DNA from 3 places in the Psychrobacillus sp. FSL K6-2365 genome. Region 3 is predicted to be linked to each of the others. Evidence: riboswitches for the same ligand, from Rfam matches in the RefSeq annotation. Region 3 holds a riboswitch; each other region holds the start of a gene.
The links. Region 3 has a riboswitch for cobalamin ahead of MKY29_RS01315 (ribonucleoside-diphosphate reductase subunit alpha). Riboswitches for the same ligand answer to the same signal wherever they lie in the genome.

Region 1 (4,291 bases), 3.7 Mb from region 3:
GACCCGGAATCGGTGAAGAATATACAGATTCATCTCCTCAAAGAGGCGGTTATGAACCGATTTGGTTAGATATTAAAGATCTATCCTCACTGGATGTACGTCCTAAAGAAATCATCGAGCTAATTACAGAGGTCTAAGCAGTCCAATAACCGCACAAAATGACAGGCTTACCTCTTTGTTTTTCACTAAAATACATATTAGGAGTGAAGCCAATGGGATGGGTAGAGTCGATTCAACAAGCAATAAGTTACATGGAAGATCATTTACTAGAAGACTTATCAATAGAACAAATTGCTAAGGAAGCTAATTCTTCTGCTTTTCATTTCCAACGGACGTTTTCCATCTTAACGGATATGTCACTCGCAGACTATATTCGAAGAAGAAGACTCACTTTAGCTGCACAAGAACTGCTGAATACAGACAATAAAATTATCGATGTCTCCTACAAATTCGGCTACGACACTCCTGAATCTTTCACTAAAGCATTCCGTAAACAACACGGTATAACGCCTAGTGAAGCACGAAAAAATATAGGGAAAATAAATTCCTATAACCGCCTTGTTATTCAGGTAAATTTAAAAGGAGCTGAGCCAATGAAGTACAAAATTTTAGAAAAAGATAGCTTTCAAGCTGTCGGAGTGAAAAGAAGCTACAATTGTAAGAACGGAGAAAATACTCAAGGTATACCTTTGTTTTGGGATGATGTAAATGCGGACGGTACAGATGATTTGCTATTCCAATTAAACAACGGAGCAATTAAAGGTGTACTTGGTGTTTGCGTTGCAGACGAAGCATATCAAGAGAATAGCTTAATCGATTACTGGATTGCAGCAGATTATGTGGGCGAAGTACCAGAAAATTTATCAGCTATTACAATTCCGGCATCTAAGTGGGTTGTGTTCGAGGTACACGGTGCGATGCCAGATGCCATGCAAAATACATGGAAACAAATATATTCCGAGTGGTTTCCATCCAATCCATATGAGCCAGCAGGAACACCAGAATTAGAAGTATATTCTACTGACGACCCTACCAGCCCAAACTGTTATTCAGAAATTTGGATACCGATTAAATAATAACAAAGACCCGAGGAGCACAAATCCCTCGGGTTTCCATATAATATAGTTCTCATTTCCCAAAGTCATCTTGCCACAAATTTAAGACGAGTTTGGAATGTTATTTAAATAATTCTGGATACACTGTTTTAGCAACCAGTTCTACTGCTTCACCAATACGCGGCCCAGGTCTAGATATAACGTCGCCGTCTACTAAAAATACGGAGTCATTTTGTACAGCTGGGATCTTGTCCCAACCAGCACGAGATTTAATCTCGCCAGTTGCATCTTCTATATAATTTGAAGTTGTTAAAATAATTTCTGGATTTTTGGCAATAACATCTTCTTCTGATACACTAATCCATCCTTCTTGATCGCTAAACACATTGTCGACAGATGCTGCAGCTAAAATTTCTTGTTGGAACGTTTTACTTCCCGTTGTATAAATATCTGGCGATGGGCTAATCTCATAATATACTTTTTTTAATACGGCAGCAGTTTCCACTTTTTCTTGAACTTCTTGAATAGTAGTTTGAATTGAAGTAATAATTTCCTGCCCTTTTTCCTCAACTCCCATTACTGTAGCCAGCTGCTTAATATCTCCGTATACATCCTCAAAAGAAGTCGCAGACTCAATAACAAAAACTTTTAATCCAGCTTCCTCTAATAGTTGTAAAGCCTCTTCTTGACCGATTGTATAAGCGATTACTACGTCAGGGTTCAGTTCTGTAATTCGTTCCGCATTAAATGCAACTGAATCAGATACTCGTTCAATTTCAAGCGCTTCCGCTGGATATGTATCATATTCTGTTGCACCTACAATTTTATCCCCTACTCCTAACGCAAAAAGAATTTCTGTATTGCTTGGTTGAAGAGAAACAATCGTTTCGGGTACTTCTTCAAATGCAACCTCATTACCAGCATCATCTGTTACTGTGTATTCTTTTACTTCATCTACTACTTCCTCTTGTTTCTCTACAGTTGTTGTTTCTTCTGCAGAACAGCCAACAAGTAAGAACGAAAATAGCAGCACTGCTAACCAATTAAATACATGATTTTTCTTCATATTATTATTCCTCCATTTGCTTCTTTTTTCTCATTGGATACGACTTACTGACAAATTGAATTTCTTCCACAGCATGATGTTTATTAACATAAACAGCCATAGCAAACAACACGTTTGCCAATAACTGTGCATAGTCAAATAAAATCTCAGGTACTTCCCTTTCTAATGAAACTTTATGTAGAGCTCTAACTGACTTCTTTGCTTCACTTCTACAAACGTGTAATTCACAAGCAGCAGTTGTACCTTGTGGTAGTACAAATATATCTACTCTTCCTTTTACTTCCTCCACATAGAAGTCGTACATATCGCTTAGAAACTGTAAATCACCTTCTGTTATGGCAACCTTACCTCGAACGGACCCGTTTAAATGGTAAGCCATTGGCGCCAAATACATTAGATCCTCGTAAACCTTTGGTACATCCTTGGTCAAAGATGCCGCTAATCCAATTCGTGTAGTCAATGAATCCGTTCGAATTTCAAAATCTACAGTAGAAGGAGTCTCACGCATAAATGGATAACAAATATAGCGGATATCTTTTTTCATCTTTTTACCTCCTCTCCTCTCGTTTGCGAACTTTCCGACATACAATACTTAGTTAGTTAACAGCACAAAAAAACGCCACCCAAATTAGGGCGGCGTGATACCTATTTATCGAGAAAATAAAAAAGAAAAATAGAAACGTGCCGTACAATCCCTTAACTTCCGAAGAGTATCTATACGTTCAAGAAAAGGCTGGTCTCCTGGCTCATGCATCCATTTACTCTAAGAACCTTCCCATTGACTAATCAACAGTGGTATTTTTCTTATTTCATCAGCATTTACAGTTGCGGAAACAGCTTCGGATTTTAACCGAATTCCCAAATTAAGCTAACAAGTTAGCACCTTTTCCCTGCGAAAATTATTCACTTACCACCAGTGTACCATAGCTATCTCTCTAACTGTAACAACAATTTCACACATGAAAATTCCTCGTTTTTATGCTAATGTCAGTATATGAAAAAACTTATACCTCTTTTACTTTTACTTGTTGTTGTATTTTTGGCATCAGGACAAACAGCTGAACAGCAATCTATGCAGGAAGTTTTAAAGGCATGGCTACCTAACAAACCTTTAGAGTCTTTTCTTTCTATATTTCAAGTTCCATATTGGGGTATTCTCGTTTCGGTGGAAGAGCGTGGTTACTATGCATTTTTAGAATTTTTGATACGAAAAGGAACACATTTCGTTTATTTTGGAGTAATTGCTTTAGCCATCTATATTGCACTATCAAGAATTAAGTATCGAAAGGCCACCGTGGTCGTAATTACTATGTTTCTTGCCATCGCTGATGAATTTCGTCAATCTTTTACACGCGGTCGGACTGCTTCCCTTCAGGATGTCATATTGGATACATCCGGGGCAATTGTTGCTATATTGTTACTAACATTATATCAGTGGTACAAACAAAGAAAAAACGTTGCACAGTAAAGTCAACGTTTTTTCTTTATAAGTAAAACTAAACCAAACGACATAACCGCAACGAATGTGAGAATCAAATTAACGGGAAGAATAGGCTTGAATATAACTTTTTTATCAGTAATCTCATATACCCCAATTGGCTTAATGGAAAAAATACCTCCGCCTCCTTCTCCTTGTCCAATTGACACAGCCTGTTCTTCATCCAATTGCCCACCACTTCCTCCTCCCACAAAATAGTTTACTTTGGCAACAGGTAAAACCTGCTTATTCTCCATAACAATGGGCTCTCCGTAAACTAACGCAACATCCTTCTCACGAGAAAACTTTTCAAAAATAGAACGTACTGGTGCTTGAAACATCGGATATTTCAGTTCTGGTTTTTTAGTCATAATAATTCCACCCTCTATTCTAAAATAAGTGACATATGCTGTTCTTCGTAATAATTATCCCCTATCTTTAATGCCATCTCTTCTGTACCAAATACTTTAAAACCTAATTGAAGATACAGATTCTTGGCTGCCTTATTGCTTGATACGACAGATAGGTTTATCTTTTGAATTTCTTCACTTTCTTTGGAATGTTCAATTGCCATCTCCATTAACGCCTTGCCAATACCTTTTCCTCGGGCATTTGGACTAATATACATAGCGAAAATATTAGCTCTATGCCTCATCTTTAAAGTACTTTCTTGTAATAGAGTAACTACACCAA
Region 2 (4,291 bases), 470 kb from region 3:
CAGACCATCACGGTTATATACCACGTATGAAAGCAGCAATTGAGGCGCTTGGGTATGAGCGTGAAAAACTTGAAGTATCAATTATACAAATGGTTCAACTATATAAAGACGGCGAAAAAATGAAAATGAGTAAACGTACTGGGAAAGCTGTTACAATGCGTGAGCTTGTGGAAGAAGTAGGTCTTGACGCAGTACGTTATTTCTTCGGTATGCGATCAGGCGATTCACATATGGACTTCGACTTAGACTTAGCTGTTTCTCAATCTAATGAAAACCCAGTGTTCTACGCTCAATATGCACATGCACGTATTTGTTCAATTTTACGATCAGCAGAAACGCAAGGCATGAAAGTGTCGACTGATTCACTTGAATTATTGCAAAGTGAAAAAGAATTAGATCTACTGAAGAAAATTGGTGACTTCCCACAAATAGTTGCAGATGCTGCAAAACTTCGTGCACCTCACCGAATTGCAATTTATATCCAAGAATTAGCTACGACATTCCATAGCTTCTATAATGCGGATAAAGTACTGAATGCGGATAACGTGACGCAATCAGAAGCTCGCCTTGCACTTGTAACAGCAGCACGTCAAACAATCTCAAATGCATTGCGCCTACTTGGTGTATCTGCACCTGAACAAATGTAATCCTAAACCCTCGACCTTGTTCGAGGGTTTTTCTAATTTTATGTAGTATACGATCATCAAGAATTTGGGGAAATAATCCTAACCGCAAGTAAATGCATCTCAAGAGCAAGTAAACATAACCCGTTCGCAAGTATTTCTATCTAGAACATAAGTAAGGGTACAGTGACACCAAGTAAACGACAAACGAAAGCAAGTAAACGTTAATTCCTCTCTTATATCAGAGCAATCTCCAAATTCTCAAGTTGAAAAATTGGAATTAACTTCCTAACCGCAAGTAAATGCATCTCAAGAGCAAGTATGCCTAGCCTATTCACAAGTATTTCTATCCTGAACGCAAGTAAAGGTCCAGTGACAACAAGAAAACAACAAAACAGAGCAAGTAAACGTTAATTCCTCTCTTATATCAGAGCAATCTCCAAAATATTAAGTTGGAAATTGGAATTAACTTCCTAACCGCAAGTAAATGCCTCTCAAGAGCAAGTAAACATAACCCGTTCGCAAGTATTTCTATCCTGAACGCAAGTAAAGGACCGGTGACAGCAAGTAAACGACAAACGAGAGCAAGTAAAAGTTAATTCCTCTCCTATATCAGAGCAATCTCCAAAATATCAAGTTGAAAAATTGGAATTAACTTCCTGAACGCAAGTAAATGCATCTCGAGAGCAAGTAAACATTACCCGTTCGCAAGTATTTCTATCTAGAACATAAGTAAGGGTACAGTGACACCAAGTAAACGACAAACGAAAGCAAGTAAACGTTAATTCCTCTCCTATATCAGAGCAATCTCCAAAATATCAAGTTGAAAAATTGGAATTAACTTCCTAACCGCAAGTAAATGCATCTCAAGAGCAAGTATGCCTAGCCTATTCACAAGTATTTCTATCCTGAACGCAAGTAAAGGACCGGTGACACCAAGTAAACGACAAACGAGAGCAAGTAAACGTTAATTCCTCTCTTATATCAGAGCAATCTCCAAATTATTAAGTTGAAAGGTTGGAATTAACTTCCTAACCGCAAGTAAATGCCTCTCAAGAGCAAGTAAGGATAACCCGTTCGCAAGTATTTCTATCCTGAACGCAAGTAAAGGTCCAGTGACAACAAGAAAACAACAAAACAGAGCAAGTAAACGTTAATTCCTCTCCTATATCAGAGCAATCTCCAAAATATCAAGTTGAAAAATTGGAATTAACTTCCTAACCGCAAGTAAATGCCTCTCAAGAGCAAGTATTCATAACCCGTTCGCAAGTATTTCTATCCTGAACGCAAGTAAAGGTCCAGTAACACCAAGAAAACAACAAACGAGAGCAAGTAAATGCAAGTTCATCCCTTACACAATAGCGGGGAGCAACTGTATGAGAGATATCCCCAGCCCAGCTATACGAAAGGGAATCTATACTTCACGAGAATGATATATATACGAAAGAGAATACACGCTTTACGAGAGCAATCTCTCAATATACAAGAGAGCTCAACTCCATCCCAAAGGTCGAACCACTCTATCCTCAAAGTTGAAGTCGACAGTCATAAAAAATAAGGTATAATGAAGACAAAGCAACATCAATAAATAAATGCATAGAGGTGCTCTAGTTACGGATTGCTAGAGTTAAAAGGGAAGCTGGTTAAAGTCCAGCACGGTCCCGCCACTGTAAGTGATGCAACACATCATAAGTCAGAAAACCTGCCTATATGCTTTACGCCCGTTACCTACGAGGATAGGTTTGGTGTAGGTCTGGCTCATTGTGTTTTCGTGCAGATTTATACCTATCTATCTCTCATCAATAGGATGGGAGATTTTTTATTGGCTTAAATAGGAGGAATGTAAAATGAAGAAATTATGGCAGTTATGGATGACATCCGCTTTAGCAGTTCTATTGCTAGTAGGATGCGGACAAGAAGAAGTTAAACCTGAAGAAAATACAGGAAGTACGCAACAAGAAACAGTAGTAGATGAAACAACTTTCCCAATTACAATGACCGATGCAGTCGGTACTGAAATTACATTAGAGGAAGCACCAAAAACAATCGTTTCTATGCAACCAAGTAATACAGAAATTTTATTTGCACTTGGATTAAATGATGAAATTGTTGGAGTTAATGATTACGATAACTACCCAGAAGAAGCGCTTGAAAAAGAGAAAATCGGTGGTATGGAATTCAACGTGGAAAAGATCTTAGCGATGAATCCGGATATTGTATTTGCTCATGAATCTGCCTTGGGTGTAGGTGAAGCTGGATTTCAACAAATTCGCGACGCTGGAGTAAAAGTATACGTAGTGAAAAATGCAACGGACTTCAATGAAACATATACAACAATTGAGGAAATTGGTCGTGCTACTGGTAAATCTGAGGAAGCACAACAAATTGTAGAAGATATGAAAGCAAAAGTAGCAGAAGTTAAAGAGAAAGTAGCAAAAGTAGAAACGAAGAAAACTGTATTCGTTGAAACTTCAGATGTTCCGGAAATTTATACACCTGGTAAAGAAACGTTCATGCAAGAAATCTTAGATATGGTGAATGCTGAGAATATTGCAGCGGATCAAGAAGGCTGGTTTAAAATAGAACCAGAAGAAATTGTTAACCGTAATCCGGACGTAATTATTGTAATGTATAGCTATGTAGAAGGAATTGTGGATAGCGTGAAAGCTCGTGACGGGTTCGATTCTATTACAGCAGTGAAAAACAATGAAGTTATACAAGTAGATGAAAACCTAACAAGTCGTACAGGTCCACGTCTTGCAGAGGGATTAGAAGAAGTAGCGAAAGCAATTTATCCAGAGGCTTTTAGTGAGTAAAGCCTTGATCGGCTACATCTTGTCCATAATAGCTCTTTTTGTAGCAATTTGGCTAGGTGTATCGGTCGGATCCGTAAAGGTACCGATCAGCACATTATGGGATACGGGAGCAGATGCAATCGCGACCAATATCGTTTGGAAAATTCGCATGCCACGTGTGGTGCTTGCAGGACTAGTAGGTGCATCACTAGCCATTGCAGGTGCTGCATTTCAAGGGTTATTAAAAAATCCGCTTGCCGATCCTTATACGTTAGGAGTGTCGTCCGGTGCCTCAGTTGGCGCCGTGGCTACGCTCTTTTTCGGTATTTCGGTGCCGTTTCTAGGAATATTCACATTGCCTGTTTTCAGTATGATTGGGGCTCTAGTTACGATGCTACTTGTTATTACATTTGCCAAGCTAGTCGATCGTTCGATGAAAATGGAAACAATTATTTTGACTGGAATTATTTTTAGTTCTTTTTTAGGTTCTGTAATTTCGTTAATGATTGCATTGACAGGAGAAGAATTGAGACAAATTATTGGATGGCTACTCGGAAGTGTATCAATGCGCGGATGGAGTTTTGTTCAAATGGCATTGCCGTTTGTAGTTATTGGCACGATTTTATTGTGGTTAAACAGAAGAGAGTTAAATGCAATGTTATTTGGAGAAGAACGTGCACAGCATTTAGGGGTCAATGTGAAAAAGCGGAAAATGATGATTTTAATTGGCGGCTCCATGCTGACAGGAACAGCGGTCGCTGTATCTGGAACGATTGGATTCGTAGGGCTTGTCGTTCCGCATATGACAAGGCTATTATTTGGTTCCGATAACCGTCACGTGTTACCACTTAGCTTCATAAATGGAGCAGCATT
Region 3 (4,291 bases):
TAGCGCAAGCACGGTTCTGTGAGGGGGGTGGAACACAATCTACCGTAAGGTAGAGAGGTTCCCTTCTACTCGACTACTTCAAGAGGGAGTAAAGTCTTTTTCTTACTAAAGTAACGAAGCGTTTTAGTTGAAGAAGTAATGCTGTAAAGTTCGGATCCTAGTTGTGAAATCACCGGTCATGTTATTCAATCAGGCCAGATTGCATAACGATTTTTTACGGGGCAGTTCCAAAAGTCGATATTTGCTCGATTTTTGGAACTACCCTTTTTATTGGTTGAAATCCCTATTTCTTAAATATTTACATGGGGATGGGCTATTTAGATTAATGATGGAGTTAGGACGAATAATATATGATTCGATTCATCACTTTTGTTCAAAAACCGGTGTTTAACATTTGGTGGAATGCGCACGACATCTCCTTCATTTAGAAAGTATTCGGTGCCTTCCAGTTCGACATACGCTTGTCCTTTCATCACGACAGCAATTTCTTCTTGGTTATAGTGTGAATAGTGACTTTCAGTAGTACTTGCGTGTGCATTTAAATCCATTAGTAAGAGTTCAATATGTGCTTTCATGAAATCTGGTGTTAACACATCATAGACAATATGGTCACTATTCTCACGATATACTTTCTTTCGATCATGTTTTCTCGAAATGAGCGAATCCGTATCAATTTCATTAATGAAGAGGGTAAAGAGTGGTACATTTAATGCCTTTGCAATTAGTTTTAGTACACTTAAAGATGGATTTGCTTGTCCTCTTTCTATTTGGCTAATAAGTGAAGTGCTAATCCCAGCATAATCAGCGAACTCACGAATTGTCATACCACTCTTTTTACGATAATTTAATACGGTTTGTCCGAGACGATGATCGTTCATAGTAAAACCCCTTTCTACAATAATGTATGTTTAACTCATTTTGTGCTGACATACTAAACATAGCGAAATAATACTTTTTTCAATTACATAAATATTTTATACTTACCCTTGTACATTATAATAAATTAATTTTATTATTGTAAATAATTATCTAGGAGGACCAGAATTGAAATCTCCTCATATTTCTTACGCACTCTTATTTTTTGGCGTATTCGCATTATCGTCTTCAGCTATCTTTGTGAAATTAGCAGATGCACCTGCTACAATTACAGCATTTTATCGAATGTTTTTTGCAACTGTAATACTTTTTCCATTTTTATTAGTTAATAAAAAGAACCGACAAGAATTACGTTTGTTATCAAAAAAACAATGGGGACTCGGATTATTATCAGGGGCGTTTCTAGCAGCACATTATGTATTGTGGTTTGAATCATTAAATTACACATCTGTTGCAAGCTCGACGGTTATTGTCACATTACAACCACTCTTTTCGATGATTGGCGGTTATTTTTTATTCAAGGAGCGTTTCAGTAAAGGGGCTATAATGGGCTTTCTTGTAGCGATTGCCGGAAGTATTGTCATTGGATGGCAGGATTTTCAAATTAGTGGACTAGCATTATTTGGCGATATACTTGCACTTATTGCGGCAGGCATCATAACAGCTTACTTTTTCATTGGTCAGCATGTACGTAAAAGGCTATCTCTTATCCCATATTCAGTTATTAGTTACGGGAGCAGTACATTGCTTTTAGGTGTTTTTGCTTTTTGTCAGCAAACACCCTTCTTTAATTACTCTGTACAAACATGGTGGTCCTTTATTGGATTGGCGTTTATTGCGACAATTTTAGGGCAAACAATTTTCAATTGGTTGTTGAAATGGCTAAGTACCTCCATTATTTCAATGAGTATATTAGGAGAGACAATTGGAACCTGTATACTCGCGTATTTCATTTTGATGAAGTCATTTCTTTACAACAAGGTATGGGTATCGTACTTATCTTAATCGGTCTAGCATTATTTTTACTACAGAATAGAAATAAAGAATAAATAATAGAGACTAATTGGCGGTACGAGAATAGATTAAATTAAAACACATATTAGAATAATACCTTTTAATTAATAAACGCTCAAAATCTATAAAACTGCATAACAAAAGAGCCTCTGAAAAACCTCTAGGTTCCCCTTTTCTTATTAACTTAATTTTAAGGAAGTATAAAGTGAAGTCAGAACTGTAAAGAATCTATTTGATACTTAAAACTCCTGAGAGGAAGGGTAGGTAGTTTAACAATGAGAAATATTATGATGGAGCTATATTATATTATTTTAGTCACTTGAAAATAGTGAAGAAATTTTATACATATGGGACTTTTTATAGATTTCTTGTTTAATAATATATTATCTATTGCTCCTATAAACACAATATGTTAGATTATATAAATGAACTAAACACAATATATAGTATGTTAACGATGAGAAGGTACCTTTATGGTTTAAAAGGGAATTCGGTAAAATGCCGAAGCTGTCCCCGCAACTGTAAGTGTGGACGACTGTTGGAATAGCCACTGCGAGCAATCGTGGGAAGGCCAACAGGAGAGTGAAACACGAGCCAGTAGACCTGCCTTTTCATCGGTAAGCAACACTTTCTTCGGGGGTTGAGAGGTGGGAGCGAAGGCCAATATCTCGAATGCTTGATATGTCTTGTTGTATCCTACACTTTTAATTTTGAGCGATGTCTCAGCCGAAGATGGCTGTGACATCGCTTTTTTGTGCTCTATTTCAAAGGGGAGTACCACATAAATGATTCAATTAAAAAATAGGAGGAATTCAAAATGACAATCATCTCAAACACTACTAAACAAGAAGTATTACATAATCTAATCAAAGAATTTGGGGAGGAAAAAATTGCTCCTCTTATAAAAACACATGAAAGATGGATGCAAAAGCACCCGGAAGGTACAATAGCTGCTTGGTCTAAGACAATGTCACTGGAAGCATTAAGTTTTCTAGATGAACAAGAAACTTATTGGACCTTTGTAGCAGCAAGAGTGCATTTAGCAGAGGTTTATGAACAAGTAGCTGAGAGAAGAAGCACAACTGCGGATGCAGTGTATACAAAATTTGCTAGTAATGTTCAACTGTTAAGTGAAAAAGGAATTTATGACAAACGTCTTAAACAAGCATACTCCCAGCAAGAATTAGAGCAGCTATCTGAAGTTCTCGTACAGGAAAGAGATTATTTATTTACTTATATCGGCCTCAAAACACTACTGGATCGGTATGTAGCGAAGGACTTTGATAAAACAATTGTAGAACTGCCTCAGGAACGTTGGCTTATTATTGCTATGACACTTATGAAAGACGAGCATGAAAATCGTTTAGAAAAAATAAAAGAATCATATTGGGCAATGAGTAATTTATATATGACAGTAGCAACACCAACACTTTCAAATGCCGGTAAACCTCATGGTCAGCTTTCTAGTTGTTTTATCGACACGGTAGACGATAGTCTTCAAGGTATCTACGATAGCAATACGGATGTAGCGACTCTTTCGAAATTTGGTGGCGGCATTGGTGTTTATATGGGTAAGGTGCGTAGCCGAGGGTCTTCCATTAGAGGTTTTGTTGGTGCTTCAAGCGGTGTACTTCCTTGGATTAAACAACTCAATAACACTGCAGTAAGTGTAGATCAGCTTGGCCAGCGTCAAGGTGCGGTGGCTGTTTATTTAGATGTTTGGCATAAAGATATTTTTACATTTTTAGATCTACGTTTAAATAACGGAGATGAACGCTTGAGAGCTCACGATATTTTTACTGGGGTGTGCTTGCCAGATTTATTTATGGAAAAAGTGGATGCTAGAGAGGAATGGCATTTATTTGACCCGCAAGAAGTTCGTCAGCTAAAGGGCTATTCGTTAGAAGATTTTTATGATGAAAAACGTGGAGATGGTTCCTTCCGCCAAAAATATGAGGAATGTGTAATCGATCATCGTTTGTCTCGAGAAACAGTTCCTGCTATCGATTTGATGAAGCGAATTATGCGCTCTCAGCTAGAGACAGGTGTTCCGTTTATGTTTTACCGCGATGAGGTCAATCGTAGCAATCCAAATAAACATGCCGGGATGATTTATAGTAGTAATCTTTGTACAGAAATTTTTCAAAATCAAAGCGCAACAACATTCGAGTCCATTCAAATAGAGGACGATATAATTGTCACTCGTCGTAAGCCAGGGGACTTTGTCGTATGTAATTTATCGTCTATAAATTTAGGACGAGCAGTTCCAGCGGATGTTTTGGAAAAGCTTATAAAAATTCAGGTTCGAATGCTTGATAACGTGATTGACCTAAACATGATTCCAGTTCCTCAAGCAGAACGGACGAATTCTAGATACAGAGGGATCGGTTTAGGAACGTTT

Region 1: another riboswitch for cobalamin. It lies ahead of MKY29_RS20065 (hypothetical protein); the one in region 3 lies ahead of MKY29_RS01315 (ribonucleoside-diphosphate reductase subunit alpha).
Region 2: another riboswitch for cobalamin. It lies ahead of MKY29_RS03755 (ABC transporter substrate-binding protein); the one in region 3 lies ahead of MKY29_RS01315 (ribonucleoside-diphosphate reductase subunit alpha).

What each region holds. Positions count from the first base shown of each region.
Region 1 is NZ_JBBOOO010000001.1:3,966,008-3,970,298, forward strand. It holds gene MKY29_RS20050 (NUDIX hydrolase) at 1-137, shown strand, start outside; gene MKY29_RS20055 (AraC family transcriptional regulator) at 213-1,076, shown strand; gene MKY29_RS20060 (ABC transporter substrate-binding protein) at 1,177-2,121, opposite strand; gene MKY29_RS20065 (hypothetical protein) at 2,126-2,665, opposite strand; cobalamin riboswitch at 2,836-3,023, opposite strand; gene MKY29_RS20070 (VanZ family protein) at 3,116-3,589, shown strand; gene MKY29_RS20075 (hypothetical protein) at 3,592-3,969, opposite strand; gene MKY29_RS20080 (GNAT family N-acetyltransferase) at 3,984-4,291, opposite strand, start outside.
Region 2 is NZ_JBBOOO010000001.1:727,837-732,127, forward strand. It holds gene argS (arginine--tRNA ligase) at 1-647, shown strand, start outside; cobalamin riboswitch at 2,207-2,347, shown strand; gene MKY29_RS03755 (ABC transporter substrate-binding protein) at 2,471-3,439, shown strand; gene MKY29_RS03760 (FecCD family ABC transporter permease) at 3,444-4,291, shown strand, end outside.
Region 3 is NZ_JBBOOO010000001.1:256,519-260,809, forward strand. It holds partial or broken gene MKY29_RS01305 (helix-turn-helix domain-containing protein) at 318-939, opposite strand; partial or broken gene MKY29_RS01310 (DMT family transporter) at 1,045-1,925, shown strand; cobalamin riboswitch at 2,337-2,515, shown strand; gene MKY29_RS01315 (ribonucleoside-diphosphate reductase subunit alpha) at 2,708-4,291, shown strand, end outside.